Regions from separate parts of the Serpentinimonas maccroryi genome, predicted to be linked through region 2. Evidence: predicted binding sites of a transcription regulator. Region 2 holds the regulator's gene; each other region holds the start of a gene.
What was found. The regulator FNR, encoded in region 2, switches genes on or off when oxygen is low (the NO sensors DNR and NnrR bind a similar motif). The targets are predictions, from matches to a motif close to TTGATNNNNATCAA.
Positions count from the first base shown of each region.

Region 1: a site for FNR is predicted at 3,730-3,743, ahead of SMCB_RS07645 (DUF3149 domain-containing protein). Genes of this name have one in related genera too.
Region 3: a site for FNR is predicted at 1,833-1,846, ahead of SMCB_RS02525 (bacteriohemerythrin). Genes of this name have one in related genera too.
Region 4: a site for FNR is predicted at 2,482-2,495, ahead of SMCB_RS11895 (oxygen-binding di-iron domain-containing protein). Genes of this name have one in related genera too.

Region 1 covers NZ_AP014569.1:1,655,990-1,661,277, forward strand. Annotated here, with positions in the region: gene SMCB_RS07625 (cytochrome b) at 1-824, opposite strand, end outside; gene petA (ubiquinol-cytochrome c reductase iron-sulfur subunit) at 845-1,441, opposite strand; gene pdxA (4-hydroxythreonine-4-phosphate dehydrogenase PdxA) at 1,602-2,624, opposite strand; gene SMCB_RS07640 (Nif3-like dinuclear metal center hexameric protein) at 2,621-3,421, opposite strand; gene SMCB_RS07645 (DUF3149 domain-containing protein) at 3,479-3,664, opposite strand; gene SMCB_RS07650 (S1C family serine protease) at 3,774-4,937, shown strand; gene tatC (twin-arginine translocase subunit TatC) at 4,968-5,288, opposite strand, start outside.
Region 2 covers NZ_AP014569.1:1,305,448-1,310,735, reverse strand. Annotated here, with positions in the region: gene ccoP (cytochrome-c oxidase, cbb3-type subunit III) at 1-178, shown strand, start outside; gene ccoG (cytochrome c oxidase accessory protein CcoG) at 203-1,636, shown strand; gene SMCB_RS06030 (hypothetical protein) at 1,710-2,012, shown strand; gene fnr (fumarate/nitrate reduction transcriptional regulator Fnr) at 2,062-2,781, opposite strand; gene hemN (oxygen-independent coproporphyrinogen III oxidase) at 2,931-4,310, shown strand; gene SMCB_RS06015 (sulfite exporter TauE/SafE family protein) at 4,349-5,059, shown strand.
Region 3 covers NZ_AP014569.1:551,199-556,486, forward strand. Annotated here, with positions in the region: gene SMCB_RS02515 (alpha-hydroxy acid oxidase) at 1-422, opposite strand, end outside; gene SMCB_RS02520 (VC0807 family protein) at 556-1,248, opposite strand; gene SMCB_RS02525 (bacteriohemerythrin) at 1,254-1,796, opposite strand; gene SMCB_RS02530 (Rne/Rng family ribonuclease) at 1,904-5,035, opposite strand.
Region 4 covers NZ_AP014569.1:2,596,645-2,601,932, forward strand. Annotated here, with positions in the region: gene recA (recombinase RecA) at 1-826, shown strand, start outside; gene recX (recombination regulator RecX) at 873-1,367, shown strand; gene SMCB_RS11890 (3-deoxy-7-phosphoheptulonate synthase) at 1,368-2,471, opposite strand; gene SMCB_RS11895 (oxygen-binding di-iron domain-containing protein) at 2,600-3,367, shown strand; gene SMCB_RS11900 (putative bifunctional diguanylate cyclase/phosphodiesterase) at 3,364-5,288, shown strand, end outside.

The sequences.
Region 1 (5,288 bases), 350 kb from region 2:
ATCATCAGGAACACGCCCACGCCCATCAGGTCGTGCACCGAGTAGTAGGGGTGAAACGGGATGCCGTCGAGCGGCTTGCCGTTGGCGTCTTTGTGCTTCTTGATCTCGATGCCGTCGGGGTTGTTGGAGCCGACTTCGTGCAGCGCGATGATGTGCGCCACCACCAAGCCCAGCAGCACCAGCGGCAGCGCGATCACGTGCAAGCTGAAGAAGCGGTTGAGGGTGGCGTCGCCGACCACGAAGTCGCCGCGGATGAGCAGCGCCAGATCGGGGCCGATGATGGGGATGGCGGCAAACAGGTTGACGATCACCGCCGCACCCCAGAACGACATCTGGCCCCAAGGCAGCAGGTAGCCGGTGAAGGCGATGGCCATCATCACCAGCAAAATGCCGCAGCCAAAGAGCCAGATCAGCTCGCGCGGCTTACGGTACGAGCCGTAGATCAGGCCACGGAACATGTGCATGTAGACCACGATGAAGAAGAACGAGGCCCCGGTGGAGTGGATGTAGCGGATCAGCCAGCCCCACTCGACTTCGCGCATGATGTACTCGACCGAGGCGAAGGCCACCGGCACCCCGGCGGCGTTGAGCGTGGCGTCGGGCTTGTAGTGCATCACCAAAAAGATGCCCGAGATGATCTGGATCACCAGCACCAGCAGCGCCAGCGAGCCAAAAAAGTACCAAAAATTGAGGTTTTTGGGCGCGTAGTATTCAGACAGGTGCTCTTTGTAGAGCTTGGTTAGCGGAAAGCGGTTGTCGATCCAGTTGAGCAACTGCTCGCCCGCCGGGGCGTTGGGGGAGATTTCTTTGTATTCGGCAGCCATGATCTTCCTTGTGCGCGCCTTCAGGCTTGTTGGTCTTCGCCCACCAAAATCATGGTGTCGCTCAGGTACATGTGGGGCGGGATTTCGAGGTTGTCGGGCGCCGGCATGTTGGCAAACACGCGCCCGGACAAATCAAAGGCCGAACCGTGGCAGGGGCAGAAAAAACCGCCCGGCCAATCGGCCGGCAACCCCGGCTGGTCGCCCGTGGCAAAACGCGAGGTGGGCGAACAGCCGAAGTGTGTGCACACGCCGACAGCCACCAGAAACTCGGGCTTGATCGAGCGGTGCCGGTTGAGTGCGTATTCGGGCGTGGGGAAGACGCGGCGCTCGGATTCGGGGTCGGCCAGACGCGGCTCGACGACCTCAAGCGAGGCGATCATTTCGGGCGTGCGGTGCAGCACCCAAACCGGGCGCCCACGCCACTCGACCACCATTTTTTCGCCCGGGGCCAAGCGGGAAATATCCACCTCAACCGAGGCCCCGGCCGCTCGCGCACGCGCAGAGGGTTGAAAGGAACTGACGAAGGGGACGGCGACCGCAGCTGCCCCCACGCCGCCCATGGCGCAGGTGGAAATCAGCCAAACACGGCGACCGTTGTCTACGGCGGCTTCGCTCATGGGAATCTTTCTGTGACGTGAGGACTCGGGAGTCGGGGCGAAAAACCAGCGCAGCCGCTTCAACGCCCCAAAACACACCGGATTGTAAGGGATTGAAACCAGCCCACACCCAAGACCCTTGGCAGCACTAGGTGACCGACCGCCTATGGCACGGCCCCGCCTACGGGAGGCCGTCTGGGTGCGCCAGCGCGGCGCGCAGCGCGGCCAGCAGGCTGGACGGGTCGGCGTTCCCATTGCCGGCCAAATCGAAGGCGGTGCCGTGGTCTGGGCTGGTGCGCAAAAAAGGCAAGCCCAAGGTGGTGTTGATGCCCTGCTCCAGCCCCAGGTACTTGACCGGGATCAGCCCTTGGTCGTGGTACATGGCCAGCACCACGTCGAACTCGCCACGGCGTGCGCGCATGTACACGGTGTCGGGGGCAAAGGGGCCTTGGGCGTCAATGCCCTCCGCCTGCGCGGCCGCGATGGCCGGCGCGATGTGCTCGATCTCTTCGCGCCCAAACAGCCCGCCCTCGCCCGCGTGTGGGTTCAGGCCCGCCACCGCGATGCGGCACCGCGGGCGAGACAGCACCTGCACAAAATGCCGGTGCGTGAGCTGCAGGGTTTGCAACACCTGCGCGTGGGTCACGGCGTCAATGGCGGCGCGCAAGGGCAGGTGCACGCTCACCAGCACGGTGTGCAGCTCGGCGTTGGAGAGCATCATGCGCACCGGCAGCTGCTCCACGGTGCAGCCCACATGCGCCGCCGCCAGCGCCTGCAGCATCTCGGTGTGGCCGGGGTGGTGGATGCCGGCGGCGTGCCACGCCCCTTTGTGGATGGGGGCGGTGACCAGCGCCGCCGCTTCGCCTTTCAACACCGCCGCCGTAGCCACTTCGACAGCGCTGGCCGCAGCGCGCCCGGCCGCAGCGCTCACTTGGCCCAAGGGCGGCAGTTCGGCCATGGCTGGCAAGGGCAGCAGCGGCACACAGCGCGGTGGCAGATCGGCCGCCTGCTGCCAGTGCTCCAGCACGGCCAGCGGCAACAGGCCACCGCTTTGGGCCACAGCGCGGCGCATCACGGCCAAGTCAGCCACCACCACGCAGCGGCTGGACCAGCTAGGCTGCAAGCGAAACACCTGAGCGATCAGCTCCGGCCCCACACCGGCCGGGTCGCCCATGCTGATGGCGATGGGGCGCGGCGCGTTCATGCCGGGTTGTCGATGTCGATGAACTGGTGCGTCAGGCCCAGCTCGGCCGCCACGGCCGCCCCCAGCGCCGGGGCGCCGTAACGCTCGGTGGCGTGGTGGCCGCATGCCAGATAGGCCACCCCGCACTCGCGCGCCAGGTGGGTTTGCGGCTCGGACAGTTCGCCGGTGATAAAGGCATCGGCCCCGGCGGCGATGGCCGCCTCGAAATAACTTTGCGCCCCGCCGCTGCACCACGCAATGCGGCGCAAGGGGCGACCGGGGGCGGCGTCGATGAGCGTCACGGGCCGCCCCAGTTGCTGCTGCACGTGTGCCGCCAAGGAAAGGGCGTCGGGGCAATCGGTGTGGCCCACAAAGCCCAGATCTTGTTCGCCAAAGCGGCCCCAGCCGTCGGCCAGGGGGCTAAAGCCCAAGCGCTGCGCCAACTGGGCGTTGTTGCCCAAGCTGGGGTGGGCGTCGAGCGGCAGGTGGTAGGCCAGCAGGCTCACGTCGTGCGCCAGCAGCAGCGCCAGCCGCTGCTTCATCCAGCCGGTGACGCAGGCGCTTTGGCCGCGCCAAAACAGGCCGTGATGCACCAGAATGGCGTCGGCCCCGGCCGCGATGGCGCGCTCAATCAACTCGCGGCTGGCCGTAACGCCACTCACCAAATGGCGCACCTGCGCCCGACCCTCGACCTGCAAGCCGTTGGGGCCGTAGTCTTGAAAGCGCTCGGGTTGCAGCGTGGCGTCGAGGCGCTGCAGCAACACGCTGCGCTCGACGGCCGGTGCAGCGCAAGCGCTGGGAGCTAAAGATGTAAGCATGGCGCAACCCGCTAGGACACACAAGGTGCCCGATTGTCGCACCAGCCGCGCACGGGCTTAAGACTGCCCAGACGGGCGGCCCAGCGGGCTTTGTTTTTGGCGCTGCTTTTCTTCGCGCTCCGACTCGTCCATCTTGGTGACAAAATAGCGGTAAAACCACGCCGCCATGACGATCACACCGACGATGGTGACGATGCTAAGCAAACCGTAGGTGGTAGAGAACAGTTCATTCCAAGCCTCCATGACCCCTCCTTTCATGCGGGATTAACAGACAGCTTCGATTGGAAGCCAGCTCGATCGCCGGCGCCTTGACGCAGGTCAAACTGTACGCAAAAGACAAACCGATTCCAATATGAAACAAACCTGGCTGTTGTTTTCCCAAACCGTGACCGTGCTGCTGGCGGCTTGGTTCGTGGTGGCCACCTTGCAGCCGCAGTGGTTGCAGGGCCAGGCGCAGCTACGCACCGTGCCGCTGCTCGAAGCCGCCCCCGGCGCGGCCCGCAGCGAAGCGGTGGCCGCTGCCAGCCTGAGCGCTGCGGCCCAACTGGCGGCGCCGGCGGTGGTGAGCATCAGCGCCCGTCAGGCCCCACAGCGCCACCCGCACGCCGACGACCCGTGGTTTCGCTTCTTTTTTGGCGAACAGGCGCCGCGCTCGCCCCAAACCGGGCTGGGCTCCGGGGTGATCGTCAGCAGTGCCGGCCACGTGCTCACCAACCACCACGTGATCGACGGGGCCGAGGAAATCGAAATCCAACTCAGCGACGGCCGCCAGGCTCTGGCGCGGGTGGTGGGCACCGACCCCGACACCGACTTGGCGGTGCTGCAGATCGATCTGCCCGAGCTGCCGGTGGCGGTGCTGGGCGACTCCGACGCGCTGCGCGTGGGCGATGCGGTGCTGGCGATCGGCAACCCCTTTGGCGTCGGGCAGACCGTGACCAGTGGCATCGTCAGCGCATTGGGGCGCACGCAACTGGGCATCAACATCTTCGAGGACTTCATCCAGACCGACGCCGCCATCAACCCCGGCAACTCGGGCGGCGCGCTGGTCGACGTGCAAGGCCACCTGATCGGCATCAACACCGCCATCTTCACGCGCTCGGGCGGGTTCATGGGCATCGGTTTTGCCATCCCCACCTCCACCGCGCGCGAGGTGCTCCAGGCGATTGTGCGCGACGGCGCGGTGACGCGCGGCTGGATCGGGGTCGAGCCGCAAGCCATCACGCCAGACTTGGCGCAGCACTTTGGCTTGCGGCACCAGCGCGGCGTGATCATCATCGGCGTGCTGCGCGATGCCCCTGCGGCGCAGGCCGGGATTCGACCCGGCGATGTGGTGTTGAGCGTGGCCGGTCAGCCCGTACCCGATGTCGCGGCCCTGCTGGCGGCGGTGGCCGCCTTGCCCCCGGGGCAGCCGGCGCAGTTGGAAATCGAGCGCCGGGGCGAGCGCCTGGCGCTGCAGGTGACGCCGGGGCGGCGCCCTCCACCGCCCGCTTCGAATGCACCGGACAATGCGCGCTAGCTGCGGCGCTCTAAGTACCGCTCGCTTGGTTCAAGTTTTGTCCGCCGCCTCGGGTTCTTCGGGCGCCCGGCTGAACCGGCTGAACCAGCTTGCCCCCCAAATGCCCACCTGATACAGCAGGCACATCGGTATGGCCAGCGCCAGTTGCGAGATCACGTCGGGCGGCGTGACGATGGCGGCGATGACGAAGGCCAAGACGATGAAGTAGCCGCGAAAATCCTTGAGCTGCTGAATGGTCGCGAGGTTGAAGCGCACCAGCAGCATGACCACCACCGGCACCTGAAACGCCAGCCCAAAGGCCAAGTAGAGCGACAAAATCGCCTGCACGTAGGAGGCGATGTCGGGCGTGGC
Region 2 (5,288 bases):
CGGTGCCCCCAACCTGACCGACGACATCTGGCTGCATGGTTTTGGGGTCGATGCCGTGGTGCGCAGCATCAACGAAGGTATCATGAACGTCATGCCGCCGCAAAACGTGTTGCTGTCCGAGCAGCAGATTCATGTGTTGACCGGCTACGTGTGGGCCAAATCCAACCCTCCGCAATAAAACCGATTCGGCGTCGTTCCTCAATTGTCAAATAGCACCCAACCGGATGGCGGCAACTCAGCCGCCAGACCAGACGAAATCGAGATATCGCTCTACGCCGATCGGCAAAAGATCTACCCACGTTCCGTCGCGGGGTTCTTTACCAACTGGCGCTGGGCCATGGTCTGGCTGACACAGATCGTTTTTTATGGCCTGCCCTGGTTGCAATGGAATAACCGGCAGGCTGTTTTGTTTGACCTCGAAGAGCGGCGTTTCTACCTCTTCAACCTCGTGCTCTACCCGCACGACCTGATTTACCTCACCGGTCTGCTGGTGATCTCGGCCCTGGCCTTGTTCCTGTTTACGGCCGTGGCCGGACGCCTGTGGTGCGGTTTTGCTTGCCCGCAGACGGTTTACACCGAAATTTATCTGTGGATGGAAAAGCTGGTCGAAGGCGACCGCACGGCCCGCATGCGGCTCGATCAATCCGGCCATACGCTGGAGAAATACGGCAAAAAAACCCTCAAGCAACTGCTATGGATCGCCTTTGGCTTGTGGACCGGCTTTACCTTTGTGGGTTACTTCACCCCCATCGAACAGCTCTGGCTGGCGGTCTGGCAGGCCGAGCTCGGGCCTTGGCAAAGCTTCTGGATTTTGTTTTATGGCTTTGCCACCTACGGCAACGCCGGCTACATGCGCGAACTGGTGTGCAAGCACATGTGCCCCTACGCGCGTTTCCAGAGCGCGATGTTCGACCGCGACACCCTGGTCGTGACCTACGATGCGCAGCGCGGTGAGCCGCGTGGCCGCCGCTCGCGCCAAGCCGATCTGTCGCTGCTCAAATTGGGCTCGTGCGTCGATTGTTCGCTCTGCGTTCAGGTTTGCCCCACCGGCATCGACATCCGCAAGGGCTTGCAGTACGAATGCATAGGTTGCGGCTCCTGCGCCGACGTCTGCGATCAAGTCATGGACAAGGTCGGTTACCCCAAGGGCTTGGTGCGCTTCACCACGCAAAACGGGCTCGAGCAGGGCTGGACCTCGGCCCAGATGTGGCGCCGCGTGCTGCGGCCGCGGGTTTTGGCCTACGGTGCCATTTTGCTGCTCATCACCGTGGCGCTGTTCACCAGTTTGTACCTGCGCACACCGCTCAAGCTCGACGTCATCCGCGACTCGACCATTTTGTCGCGTGTGGTGCAACAAGGCTACGTGGAAAACGTTTACACGCTGCGCATGCTCAACGCCACCGAGCAAGAGCAACCCTTGCGTCTGGTGGTGCACGGTTTGCCGGGTTTGCAAGTGATCTCCGAGACCGAATTCTCCCTCGCGCCTACGGGTGCGCGGGCGCTGGCGGTGACGGTTCGTGTGCCGCCGGGCAGCAGCGCGCCGGGCATGCACCCGATCCACTTCGAGGTGCAATCTTTGGGTGCCGAACCCATGACGGTGCGCCAAGACTCGGTCTTTATGATGCCGCGTCAATGAACACCGTTGCAGCCACACAGGTTTTTTGTGCCTGCGCCTGAACTTTTAGCCTCCAGACCTACACTCAAATACCATGAGCACTGCCCAAGCCGCCCCAGCCCCGACCAAGCCTGCCCCTTGGTACCGTGAGCCTTACACGTGGTTGGTGTTTGGTCTGCCGGCTGCATCGATTGCGCTGTCGCTCGCCTTGGTCGTCACCGCCGTCAAAAACCGCGACCCGGTGCTGGACCGCAATGCGCCCATGGTGCCAGCTGATCAACGCCGTTTGCAGATGATGACGCCCGAACAGCGCGCCACCTACTTGGCTAGCCTGCGCCCGGCACGCGAAGCGCGCAACCACGCTGCCAGCCCCGAGGTCCCGCCGCCACGGCAGTAGGGTGCCCTGCAAAGCGGCGCCTCGTGGCACACGAGCAGAGCCTAGGCCCCTAGTTGCGCATCGGCGGGTTCACCAGCCGCTCCAGCGCCTGCGTGTCTTTGATCAGCACGTAGCGCTGGCGCACGTCGATGATGCCGTCTTCCATGAAGCGCGAAAAGGTGCGGCTCACGGTCTCGAGCTTCATGCCCAGGTAGCTGCCGATCTCTTCGCGCGTCATGCGCAGCACCAGTTCAGACTGCGAAAACCCGCGCGCGTGCAGCCGCTGCACCAAATTGAGCAAAAAGGCCGCCAGCCGCTCCTCGGCGCGCATGGTGCCCAGCAGCAGCATCACGCCCTGGTCGCGCACGATCTCGCGGCTCATGATCTTGTGCACATGGTGCTGCAAGGCGCTGAACTCGCGCGACAGTTGCTCGATGCGGTCAAAGGGCAGCACACAGACCTCGGCGTCTTCGAGCGCGATCGCGTCGCAGGCGTGCTGGTCGTGCACGATGCCGTCCATGCCGATGATCTCGCCCATCATCTGAAAACCGGTGACTTGGTCGCGCCCGTCGGCGCTGGTGATGCAGGTCTTGAAAAAACCCGAGCGCACCGCGTACAGTGCGGTGAAGGCTTCGCCCGCGCTGAACAGGGACGCTCCGCGTTTGATGCGGCGCCGATTCGATATGATCTGATCGAGATGCTCCAGCTCTTGCGGTTTGAGCCCCATAGGCAAGCACAACTCGCGCAGATTGCAGCCTGAACAGGCGACTTTGATGCTCTGAATATCCATGTAAGCGCGGCCAAATAGTGCGCGAAGCTTAACCCATGTGCTGCCGTGTGGGGCGCGCGTCAAAGAAAACAAAAAATGGGCTCGACTTGACTCAGGTCAAGGGTGAGGGGGGATGTTCGGTGCATATTCTCGCACCAGGAGAAATTTTAGTGAAACCTGTCATCGACGAGGGGTTGCTGCGGCGTTTTGACGTGCCCGGCCCCCGTTACACCTCATACCCGACCGCCGACCGCTTCGTCGAAGCCTTTGGCGAGCAAGACTATGTGCAGGCTTTGCGCCAGCGCCATGCCGGCTCGCTGGCCTTGCCACTGTCGATCTATGTCCACATCCCGTTTTGCGATTCGCTGTGCTACTACTGCGCGTGCAACAAGGTCATCACCAAGCACCACAGCAAGTCGGCCGAGTACCTGCGCTACCTCACGCGCGAGCTCGAGTTGCAGTGCCGCCATCTGGGCTCGGGCCACAGCGTGTCGCAGATGCACCTCGGCGGCGGCACCCCGACCTTCATGTCGGACGAGGAGCTCAGCGATCTGGTGGCGATGGTGCAGCGCCACTTCAAGCTGGTGCCGGGGGGCGAGTATTCGATCGAGGTCGATCCGCGCACCGTGACCCCTGCGCGGCTGGAGCACCTGCACCGCCTGGGTTTCAACCGCCTGAGTTTTGGCGTGCAGGATTTTGACCCCACGGTGCAAAAGGCCGTGCACCGCATCCAGCCCGCCGAGCAGGTGTTCGACTTGGTGGCGGCGTCGCGGCGCATCGGCTTCGAATCCGTCAACGTCGATCTGATCTACGGCCTGCCGCAGCAAACGCCCGAGTCGTTTCGCCACACGCTGGAGCGCGTGCGCGAGCTGCGCCCAGACCGCATTGCGCTCTACGCCTACGCGCATTTGCCGGCACGCTTCAAGCCGCAGCGGCGCATCGTGGCCGCCGAACTGCCACCGGCAGCCGACAAGTTGGCCATGCTCTCGATCTCGCTCGAGATCTTCAACCAAGCGGGTTACGTCTATGTGGGCATGGACCACTTCGCGCTGCCCACCGATGCCTTGGCGGTGGCCAAGCGCCAGGGGCGGCTGCACCGCAATTTTCAGGGCTACAGCACGCAGCCCGACTGCGATTTGATCGCCCTCGGGGTCTCGGCCATCGGCCGCATCGGGGCCACCTACAGCCAGAACGCCAAGACGCTCGAAGAGTACTACGACCACCTCGACCAAGGGCGGCTGCCGATCGTGCGTGGGCTGGCGCTGAGCCGCGACGACCTGCTGCGTCGCGCCGTGATCATGGCGCTGATGTGTCAGGGGCGGGTGGATTTCGAGGCTGTCGGTCTGGCGCACCTGATCGAGTTCAAAAGCTATTTTGAACCCGAGCTGGAGCGCTTGCGCGAGTTCGAAGCGATGGGTTTGCTGCGCCTGAGCGCGGGCAGCATAGAAGTCAGCGACACCGGCTGGTACTTGGTGCGCGCCATCGCCATGCAGTTCGACAAGCACCTGCAGCAAGACCGCGACCGGGCGCGCTTCTCCAAAATCATTTGATCGCTGCAACGCCGCTGCCAAGCTGCTAGAGTCGGCCCATGTTTGAATCGATGCTGCTTTCGGCACTGGTGATGGGGCTGGTGGGCGGCCCGCACTGCATCGCCATGTGCGGCGCGGCCTGCGCCGGCATTGCCCACGCCGGCGAGCCGCGGCGCGTGCGCGCTTTGCTCACCTTCCAGTTCAGCCGCCTGATAGGCTACGCGCTGCTGGGCGCGCTGGCCGCTGGCACCGTGCAGGGCTTGGCTTGGATGGGGCAGCACACCGCCATCATCCGCCCGCTCTGGACGCTGATGCACGTGGCGGCGCTGCTGCTGGGGCTGGTGCTGCTGTTGCAGGCGCGCCAGCCGGCCTTCATCGAGGGCTGGGCCCAAGGGGTGTGGCGGCGTGCGCGCCCGCTCATGAACCGGCTCGGCCCCAAAGCGCCGGCGGTGCTGGGCGTGGGCTGGGCGCTCATGCCCTGCGGGCTGTTGTATTCGGCGCTGCTGGTGGCCTCGCTGTCGGCCAGCGTGGTCAACGGCGCCGCCATCATGGCCGCTTTTGCGCTGGGCACCATGGTCTCGCTCACGGCAGCGCCGTGGCTGCTGCTCAAGCTCAAAGACGCGCGCAGCGGCGGCTGGGGCATCCGGCTGGCGGGTCTGGCGCTGGTGCTGGTCTCGAGCGCGGCGCTGTGGATGGGCATCGCGCACCCCACGGGTTTGTGGTGCGACGAGCCAGTGGCGTTTTTGCATACCGATTGCATAGTTTCATAATGCAAAATGTCACGTTGCTGCGCTGCAATAATTTTTTTACCATAAGAAAAGTCGTTTCTTAATGCAAAATGCGGCCGGTAGTACATTGTTTTTAAATGGCTATTTTTTTGTCTTGTATAAGACATAAGATTCACGGCTGACCCCGCTGCGGTCTTACACTACAGGCAACGGCGCGGCGCATTGGCCCCTAGGCCGTTGCCGCAGCCCCACCGTTTTTTTAACCTTCAGG
Region 3 (5,288 bases), 750 kb from region 2:
AGGCGCTCGATGAAGTCGCGGTCGCGCATCACGTAGAGCTGAAACCAGAAACCAGGCCCGGCGTGCTCGGCCACGTCTTCGATCGAGCAGATGCTCATGGTCGAGAGCGTGAACGGCACGCCGAAGGCGCGCGCGGCGCGGGCGGCGAGGATTTCGCCGTCGGCGTGCTGCATGCCGGTCAGGCCGGTGGGGGCGAGCGCGACCGGCATCGCCACCTCCTGGCCGATCAGGGTGCTGCGGGTGCTGCGGCCCTCCATGTTGACCGCCACGCGCTGGCGCAGCTTGATGGGCACGAAGTCGGCCTCGTTGGCGCGGTAGGTGCTTTCGGTCCACGAGCCGCTGTCGGCGTAGTCGTAAAACATGCGTGGCACGCGCTTTTGGGCCAAGCGGCGCAGGTCTTCGACGCAGGTGATGACGGTCATGGGCGGGTCTCCTGTGAGTGATCCCGCATGGTAGCGCCCGGGGGCAGCAAAGGCCGCCCTAGGCGATTGAAAAGCGGCTGCTGGGGCGTGAAATATGGCGCTGCTGTCGCGCTGGAGGGCTTACTTGGGTGGCTTACTGCGCCGTGTGCAGGCACTCGGTCAGCTTGAGCCCGGTGAGCTGGTGGATGGCGCGCCCGATGTAGTAGAGCACGAGCAGCATCATCAGCGTGGCCGGGATGGCGATCATGGGGTAGCTCAGGAGCGTGAGGCGCCCGAGCTCTTCGTTGAAGGCGGTGGTGCCGGCCGGGCTGACCACGATCCAGCGCGCCAGAATGAAGTTCATGGTGGCCGAAAAGAAGAAGGTGGCGCCCAGCATCCAGGTGGCGCGCAGCAGGCGGGCTTCAAATTCGGCTTGGGCACCGCGCAGCTGCAACTGCGCCTGCACGCGCTCGACATCGATCAGCCGCGGGTGGTAGAGCACGGTGCGGATGAGCGGGTAGCGGGTCCAGGTGGAGCCGATGACCACCAAACCGATCAGGCCGGGGATGGCGGCCTCTTTCACGGCCAGCCAGAAGGCGTCGAGCTCGAGCAGCCCGATGCCGCCGGTGAGCCCGATGCTGACCAAGCCCAGCACGGCAAAGGGGTTGATGCGGCTTTGCAGCCACAGGTCGCGCGCGCCCCAACCGAGCGGAAAAGCCAGCGCCAACAGCAGCGCGTTGACGGGCCCGAGGTCTTCGGGGCCGCTGAGCTGCATCAGGATGATCGACGGCACGATGACCGCGATCAGGACCTCGGTCAGGGGGCTGGTGGGTTTGCGCTCGGTCATGGGGCTTAGCTGCAGCTGATGCTGCCGCAACCGCTCATGCTCGCCGGGCGCACCCGGGAGGGGTCGGGCAGGGTTTCGGTTTGGGTGTCGAATTGCAGCGCTTGCAGGTGCTGCGCCAGCCCGGCGTCCATGCTCTGCGCGTGCAGGGGCAGCCACTCGACCAGCGCCTCGGCCATGCGGGTGATGATGCTGCGGTCGCCTTGGTGGAAGTGCGCTTCGACGGCGATGAGGGTGTCGAGCACGCTTTTGTGCTGCAGGCTGTGGCAGTTGTCGGCGGTGAAGCCGCTGGCCAGCATCCAGCGGTCTTCTTGGGCGAAGTGCTCGGTGGTGTGCGCGAGCAGTGCGCGGTAGGGTTCGAGCTGCTGCTCAGGCGGCAGGGCGCGCAGGCGCGCCAGCATCTCCACCATTTCTTGGTGCGTGGCGTCCATGCGCGCATCGCCCGTTTGCAGCGCCTCGGACCACTGCAGATCGGGCACGGGCGGGAACTCGCGTGCGGGCGCCGTGGGGGTTGCTGGGCTGGTGGTGGGCTCTAGGGTGGCGGTGTTCATAGCTTTGCAGGATAGCGCCGGCTGATGGCACAGGCCTTGAATCGCATCAAATGCCTGAGTCCTGCAGCCGGATTAAGTTCAGAAAGCGCCAAGCGTGGGGGTAACCCTCACCCTTCGTGTGGCAGCACCAGTTGGCGCAGGTCGCGGCGGGTTTCGACCAGCACCAGCGGGCCGTCGTCGGGCAGTTGCACCGGTTTGGGCTGGCGCGGCAGCTGCGGCGTCGGCACCAGAGCGGCGCTGGCGGCGCGGGCCTGCTCGATGCGGGCCGGGTCGGACTGCACCCATTGCAGACCGGCTTGGACGGCCAGCGCCTCGAGCTCGGGCAGTGGCAGCACGAAGGGCGCGCTGGCTGCGGCAGGAGCCGGAGCTGGTGCCGGGGCTGGTGCTGCAGGTGCGGTGGCCGCTGTCGGGGTCGGTACTTGGCTTTGGCTCCTTGCTGCATCGGTCTGCTGAGCGGTCGCTGCATCAGCCTTTGCCGTTGCGTTGGAAGCGGCAGTGGGGCTTGAGGTGGGCGCGGCGGGCGCGGGCTGGCTGCTGGCTCGGCTGAAGTACGAGCGTGCCGGGGTGGCATCCTCTTGCTCGCTGGGTTCAGCAGCTGCGTTGCTGGCGGTGGCTGCGGCGGCCGTTGCAAGGGGCGTGGCGTACCCCGTGCCACCTTCGCTGGTCTCGGTGCCGTCGCTGCCCTCGGTGCCTTCGGTGGTGCTGGCGCGTTCGCGCCGGTCGCGGCCGAAGCGGTCGCGGCTGCGGCGGCGCCCGCCCGTGCCTTCGTTCTCGCGTTCGCCCGCTGGCTGGCTGGAGCCGTTTTCTGGGGCTACAGCGCCATCGGCCAAGGCCGGCTGGGCGCTGGTGTCGGCGTCGGTTGGGTCCGCCACGGCTGCGCTGGTGTCGGCCGCGGCGGCGCTGCGCCGGCCCTCGCCGCGTCCGCCCCGGCTGCGCTCGCGCCGCACGTTATCGGCGGGTGCGCTGGCGCTGGCTTGGCCGTCGGCCTCGCCGGTGGCGCTGGGCAGCTGGGCTTCGGTGCTGGTATTTTCAGGGCGTCCCTCGCGCTCGGGCCGCTCGCCGCGTTCGCCGCGCTCCGAGCGGTTGGGGCGGCGGGTTTCGCTGCGCTCGGGCCGCTCACCGGCTTCGGTGCGCGCGCCACCGCGCTCGGCGCGGCCTTCTGTTGTGCCCTCGATGCGGCCTTCGGTACGCCCTTCGTTGCGGCTGGGGCGCTCGGTGCGCTCGCCGCGGCGGCCTTCGCCCGTGCGTGCACCGGCTTCGGCAGCGCCTTCGGCGCGGTTGCTGCGTTCAACACGCTCCCCGCGCTCGCTGCGTTCACCGCGTTCTCCGCCACGACCGCGGCCGCTGCCGCCGCGTGGACCGCGTGGCGACTCGGCCTTGGTGGCAGCAGGGCCGGCCGTTGCGGCGCGCCTGGCAGCCGGTGCTGCTGCAGGCGCAGCCTCGGGTGCCGGTGCCAAGCCCAGCAAGCGCTTGAACCACGCCATGAAGCCGCTCGAGGCGGCGGCCGGCACGCCGTGCGCAGCTGCGCCCGCGCTGGCTGCGGTGGTTGGTGTCGCAGTGGGTGCCTGAGGCACCACCGCAGCCGCACCGGTTGCGCCAGCGCCTGGGCTGGCCTTGGCCGCCACTTGCGGGGCCGGGCCGTCGGGCAGCACGCCCTTGATCAGCGGCTCTTGCTTGTTGGCGCGCTCGTGGCTGCGCCGGGTCACGGTGGCCACGTCGTCGATTTCTTCGGCCAGCCGGTAGCTGGCGTCGAGCTTGTCGAGGCGCGGGTCGTCGTGCTTGAGGCGTTCGAGCTTGTAGTGTGGGGTGTCGAGCGATTTGTTGGGCACCAGCAGCACGTTGATGCGCTGGCGCAGCTCGATCTTGGTGATCTCGGTGCGTTTTTCGTTGAGCAAAAAGCTTGCCACTTCAACCGGCACCTGCACGAACACGGCGGCGGTGCCGTCTTTGAGCGATTCTTCTTGGATCACGCGCAAAATTTGCAGCGCCGAGCTCTCGGTGTCGCGGATGTGGCCCGAGCCGCCGCAGCGCGGGCAGGGGATGGAGGCCCCTTCGGCCAAGGTGGGGCGCAGGCGCTGGCGGCTCATTTCGAGCAGGCCAAATTTGCTGATGGCGCTGAACTGCACCCGGGCGCGGTCTTGGCGCAGCGCATCGCGCAGGCGGTTTTCTACATCGCGCCGGTTGCGCGATTCTTCCATGTCGATGAAGTCGATCACCAGCAGGCCGCCCAAATCGCGCAGCCGGGCTTGGCGCGCCACTTCGTCGGCGGCCTCGAGGTTGGTGCGCAACGCGGTTTCCTCGATGTCGCCGCCCTTGATGGAGCGCGCCGAGTTCACGTCCACCGCCACCAGCGCTTCGGTCTGGTCGATCACGATCGCGCCGCCGCTGGGCAGTTGCACCGTGCGGCTGTAAGCGGTTTCGATCTGGTGCTCGATCTGGAAGCGCGAAAACAGCGGCGCGTCGTCGCGGTAGCGCTTCACCCGATGCCCATGTTCGGGCATCACGTGGCTCATGAACTGGTGCGCTTGCTCGTAGATGTCGTCGGTGTCGATCAGGATTTCACCGATCTGGCTGTTGAAATAGTCGCGGATGGCGCGGATCACCAGGCTCGATTCCTGGTAAATCAGGAACGCGCCCTTGCCGGCTTTGGCGGCGCCGTCGATGGCGTTCCAGAGCTTGAGCAGGTAGTTCAAGTCCCATTGCAATTCACCCGCTTCGCGCCCTATGCCGGCGGTGCGCGCGATGATGCTCATGCCACCCGGGTAGTCGAGCTGGTCCAGCACCGCTTTGAGTTCGGCCCGTTCGTCGCCTTCGATGCGCCGGCTCACGCCACCGCCGCGCGGGTTGTTGGGCATCAGCACCACGTAGCGCCCGGCCAAGCTGACGAAGGTGGTGAGGGCCGCGCCTTTGTTGCCGCGCTCTTCTTTTTCGATTTGAACCAGCAGTTCCTGGCCTTCTTTGATCACGTCCTGGATGCGCGCCTGGGCGGGCGAGGCATTGCCTTGGAAGTATTGGCGCCCGATTTCCTTGAACGGCAAAAAGCCTTGGCGGTCTTCGCCGTAATCCACGAAGCAGGCTTCCAGCGAAGGCTCGACGCGCGTCACCACGGCCTTGTAGATATTGCCTTTGCGCTGCTCGCGCCCTTCGATTTCGATTTCGTAGTCGAGCAGTTTTTGCCCGTCTACGATGGCCAACCGCCGTTCTTCGGACTGGGTGGCGTTGATCAGCATGCGTTTCATAAAAAATTCCTCGGTCTTTTGCACAACATGCCCCAAATGGGGCGCACGGCCAGCGGCCAACGTGCGACGTGCGAACGAGGAGGAATTGCCGGAGATCCCGGGCTTAGGGTGGGCTGTGCGGTCGGCTGGGTGGGCGCGACCGCACAGCCTCAAACCTGCCAAGGCATGGGCGCGTGGAGGGCGGTGATCAAAGGGGGCCAGTGGGGGGCTGTCACAGCGTCTGCCAGAGGGGCTTTGGTTTCACTTTGGTCCG
Region 4 (5,288 bases), 1.3 Mb from region 2:
CAAGACCACGCTCACGCTGCAAGTGATCGCCGAGATGCAAAAAATTGGCGGCACCTGCGCCTTCATCGATGCCGAGCACGCGCTGGATGCGCAGTATGCGCAAAAACTGGGCGTGAATTTGCAAGAGCTGCTCATCAGCCAGCCCGACACCGGCGAGCAGGCGCTGGAGATCGTCGATGCGCTGGTGCGCTCGGGAGCGGTCGATCTGATCGTGGTCGATTCGGTGGCCGCGCTCACGCCCAAGGCCGAGATCGAGGGCGACATGGGCGACAGCCTGCCCGGGCTGCAGGCGCGGCTGATGAGCCAGGCTTTGCGCAAGCTCACCGCCACGATCAAGAAAACCAACTGCATGGTGATTTTCATCAACCAGATTCGGATGAAGATCGGCGTCATGTTCGGCAGCCCCGAGACCACCACCGGCGGCAACGCGCTCAAGTTTTATGCCTCGGTGCGGCTCGACATCCGGCGCACCGGCTCGATCAAGAAGGGCGAAGAGGTGATCGGCTCCGAGACCAAGGTCAAGGTGGTGAAAAACAAGGTGGCGCCGCCCTTCAAAACGGCCGAGTTCGACATTCTGTACGGCGAAGGCATCAGCCGCCTGGGCGAGATCGTGGACCTCGGGGTGCTGCACAAAGTGGTGGACAAGTCCGGGGCTTGGTACGCTTACGGCGGCGAAAAAATCGGCCAAGGGCGCGAGAACTCGCGCGAGTTTTTGCGCGAGAACCCGGCGCTGGCGCGCGAGATCGAAAACAAAATTCGCGCGCTGCTGGCGGTGCCGGAGCGTGAGTCGGTGCCGACCGGCGAGGTACCGTTCGAGGCCGACTGATCGGTTGGCCTGAAGCAGGCGTTGCAAGGCCGGCCCCGTGGTGGCGATGTCCCTGAAGGCGCGGGCGCTGCGTGCGCTGGCGCAGCGCGAGCACAGCCGCCTCGAGCTGGCGCGCAAATTGCGGCCCTACGCCGACGCGGAGCAAGCGCCGGCCGCGCTGGAGGTACTGCTCGACGAGCTGCAGGCGCAGGGTTGGCTGAGCGATGCGCGCTTTGCCGAGGCCTTGAGCCGCAACCGCGCCGAGCGCCAAGGGGTGGCGCGCATCCGCGCCGAGCTGCGCCAGCGTGGGGTGGATGCGGGGCAGGTGGAGCGCGCCACCGCCGTGCTGGCCGCGACCGAGGCCGAGCGGGCGCAGCAGGTGTGGCAAAAAAAGTTTGGCCAGCCTGCACGCGACGCCGCCGAGCGTGCGCGCCAGATTCGTTTTTTGCTCGGGCGCGGCTTTGACACCGGTTTGGCCTGCCGCGTGGTGCCCAAGCCGCAGCCACGCGCAGCAGGGCAGCAAGAAAACCCGGAAGAGGGCGGCCTTGAGGAAGGCCTGTGATCAGCCGCCGCTGCGTGTGCGGCGCTGGCGCACGGCGACGGCCAGTTCGTGCAGCAGCGGCACGGTGTGCTCAAACCCCAGGCAGGCGTCGGTGAGCGAGACGCCGTGGCGCAGCGCTTGCCCGGGCACGATGTCTTGCCGCCCTTCGTGCAGGTGGCTCTCGATCATCAGACCCATGATGCGCCGCTCGCCGGCGCTGATTTGCGCCGCCACGTCGGCACCGACCTCGAGCTGGCGCTGCGGCTGTTTACGGCTGTTGGCGTGCGAGCAGTCGATCATCAGTTGCTCGCGCAGGCCGGCGGCGCGCAGGCGCCCGCAGGCAGCGGCCACGTCGGCGGCGCTGTAGTTGGGCTGGGGGCCGCCGCGCAAAATGATGTGGCAGTCGGCGTTGCCACGGGTCTCGAAGATCGCCGCTAGTCCCATCTTGGTCATGCCCATGAAGGCGTGCGCGGCGGCGGCGGCCTGCAGCGCATCGACCGCCACTTGCACCCCGCCGTCGGTGCCGTTCTTGAAGCCCACCGGGCAGCTCAGGCCGCTGGCGAGCTGGCGGTGGCTCTGGCTCTCGGTCGTGCGCGCGCCGATCGCGCACCAAGTCACCAAATCGCTGATGAACTGCGGTGAGAGCAGATCGAGGAACTCGGTGCCCACTGGCAGCCCGAGCGCCAGGATGTCGAGCAGCAACTGGCGCGCGCGCTCCAGCCCTTCGTTGATGGCAAAACTGCCGTCGAGGTGCGGGTCGTTGATGTAGCCCTTCCAGCCCACGGTGGTGCGCGGTTTTTCGAAATAAACCCGCATCACCAGCAGCAACTCGCCTTCCAGCGCCGCCGCCTGGGCCTGCAGCAGGCGCGCGTATTCGAGCGCCTGCTCGTGGTCGTGGATCGAGCACGGGCCCACGATCACCAACAGCCGGTCGTCGTGCCCATGCAGCAGGCGCGCGATGGCCGCGCGGCTGCGCTCGACCAAGGTCGCGCTGGCCTCGGGCAACGGCAGCCACTCTTGCAGCAGCGCCGGCGTGATCAGCGGGCGCACGGCGGCGATGCGCAGGTCGTCGATGCGGGTGTGGTCTAGGGTGGCGGGCCGGACGTGGGCGGGGACGTGGGTCATGGGTGATGCATGGATAGAAGTCAAAATGGAAGGCAAGCGTAAGAAATGCTTGTGGCCGCTGGCTATACTGCGCGGGTCTTGGCTGGATTAAGCCGCATTTTGTTCAAAACAAGGCCGTTGGGTAGCGTATGCACAACATCGAACTGTACGACAAACACGACCACCGCTTCATTTTGCTCAACGAGAGCGATCCGGGGCAAGAAGACGGTGTGCGCTCGAACCAATACCTAGTGCAGCACGGCAACGCCGGCGCGTTGCTGGACCCGGGTGGCTTTGGCGTCATGCCGCGCGTGCTCACCGAGCTGCTGCGCTACGGCGCGCCGGACCAGATCAAGGCCATCATCCTATCGCACCAAGACCCGGACATCGTGGGCGGGATCGCCACGTGGCTCGAATTGACCACGGCCCCGGTGTACATCTCGCGCATCTGGACCCGCTTCGTGCCGCATTACGGCATCGAGGAGATGGGGCGCTTCATCGGCGTGCCAGACACGGGCATGTCGCTGACGCTGGCGCCGGGCTTTGAGCTCGAGCTGGTGCCGGCGCATTTTCTGCACTCCGAAGGCCAGATCAACGTCTATGACCCGCTGGCCAAGGTCTTGTTCAGCGGTGACATCGGCGCCGCCATGATGCCCAACGACGACGACGTACCCTTTGTCGATGATTTCGCCGCCCATCTGCCGCACATCGTCGGTTTTCACCGCCGCTACATGTGCGGCAACCGCGCCGCCCGTTCTTGGGTGCAGCGCGTGCGCCAGCTCGACATCCACATGTTGGCGCCCCAGCACGGCCCGATTTATCGCGGTGCCGCCGTCCCGGCTTTTCTCGACTGGTTCGAGCAACTGCAATGCGGCATGGATCTGTTGCCCGAAATCTTGGCCGAGGTCGAGCTGTGAACGCGGCCGCGCCGCCACCGCAGCCGGCCAGCATTGCGGAGCTGCGGTTGTATGTGTTGCAGCGCTTTGCCTCCTTGCTCGAAGGCCAGATGCGCACCCAAGCCCTGAGCAACGCGATCTCGCAGATGGTCGCTGGGGTGCAGAGCGACGTGATGCTCAATCTGCGCCAGACCTTGGCAGCACTGGAGCCGATCGACATGCCAGAGGCCAGCCGGGGCCCCTTGCTGGCCGGGCTCGAGCAGGCCTTGCAACGCTGCCGCAACCTCGAGGCGGCGCTGCCGCTGCTGGTGCAGGCGCGGCAAAGGCGCGGCGCCGACAACCGCAGCGACTTGCTCAGCATTTTGCTGCGCTTTGACGACACGGCGCAAAAGCTGTCCGGGACCCTGGTGCAAAAAGACCTGCTCGAGCGCCAGAGTGCGGTGCTGGAGCAGATCATCCTCTCGCACGAAAACGTGACCCAGTGGAAGCTGTTCGTGCAAAACATCTTGTGCAGTTTCCAGCGCATCTTTCCGTTTCAGTTTTTCTTCATCGCCTTTAGCGAGGGGCACGGGCTGTCGCTTAACCTCTACTACGTGGGCAACCCGAGCGCCGAGAACAAGCAGTTGGCGCGTGAGCGCCTGACCCGGCAGATGCTGCACGAATTGCGCTTGCCATCCGACAGTGCCGTCGATATCGAGGAGTTCGAGATTGAGCCGATGGAGCCACAAAAACCGATCGACGACGTCGAGATGATCACGGTGGCTGTGCCCGAAATCCACAACCTCAACCTCGCGGGCCTGCTCGGGGTGGCCTATGCCAGCGCCCACCACCCCGAGCCACAGGAGATCGCCATCATCCGCTCGATTCTGGCGGTGATGGTGATGGTGGTGGGTTCGAGCAAGGCGCTCGGGCGCACCCTGTCGGAGCTGGAGTACTACTCGACCCACGACCCGCTGACCGGCTTGCACAACCGGCGCTATTTCGGCGAAATGCTCGATTACGAGGTCGGGCGCTCGACGCGCCACCGGCACGAGTTCTCGCTCCTGATGCTGGATTTGGACGACTTCAAAGACGTCAACGACACTTGGGGCCACCCTTGCGGCGACCAGGTGCTGCGCCGCATCGCCGAATGCCTGCTGCTCGAGACCCGCAAGGGCGACTTGACCGCGCGCTTGGGCGGTGATGAGTTCATCCTGATGCTGACCGAAACCGGGGCCGCCGGCGCCCAAGTGGCGGCAGAAAAACTGCGCGAACGGCTCAAGGGCATCAGCTACACGGCGCCCGACGGCAAGGGCTTTCACGTCACAACCTCGGTCGGGGTCGTGACCTTTCCCCACGATGCCGACACCGTGTCCGATTTGATGGCTGGCGTGGACATGGGCCTGTACCGCGCCAAGGCCCAGGGCAAGGATGGCGTCGGCACCATGCAGGCCGTGGGCGCGCAGGTGCGCCACAACCGCTTGACGCGCGATCTGGTGGAAAAGCTGCGGCTGGCACTGAAAGAAGACCGGGTGCGGCCGTTTTTCCAACCGATTTATTCCGGCAGCGGCGAGTTGTACGCCTACGAAACGCTGGCGCGCCTGCACGAGCCCGATGGCCAGACCATCTCGGCCGGGGCCTTTATTGAAACCATCGAAAAATACGGCATGGGGCGCGAGCTGGACCGCGCCGTGGTCGGCCACGCGCTGCACGCCTTGAAACAGCGCATGCTGGCAGGCAAAGCGCCAGTCAAACTGTTCATCAACCTGTCGGTGCAGGAGCTGCAGGGGCGCGGGGTGGTCGGCTACGCCGAGCAGCTGTGCGCCGAGCTGCAGATACCGCCCAGCACCCTGGTGTTCGAGTTGCTCGAGCGCGATGCCATCGGCGACATGACGCACACGCGCAGCTTTCTGACGACACTGCGTGAAAAGGGGTTTTTGTTTGCGCTCGACGATTTTGGCAG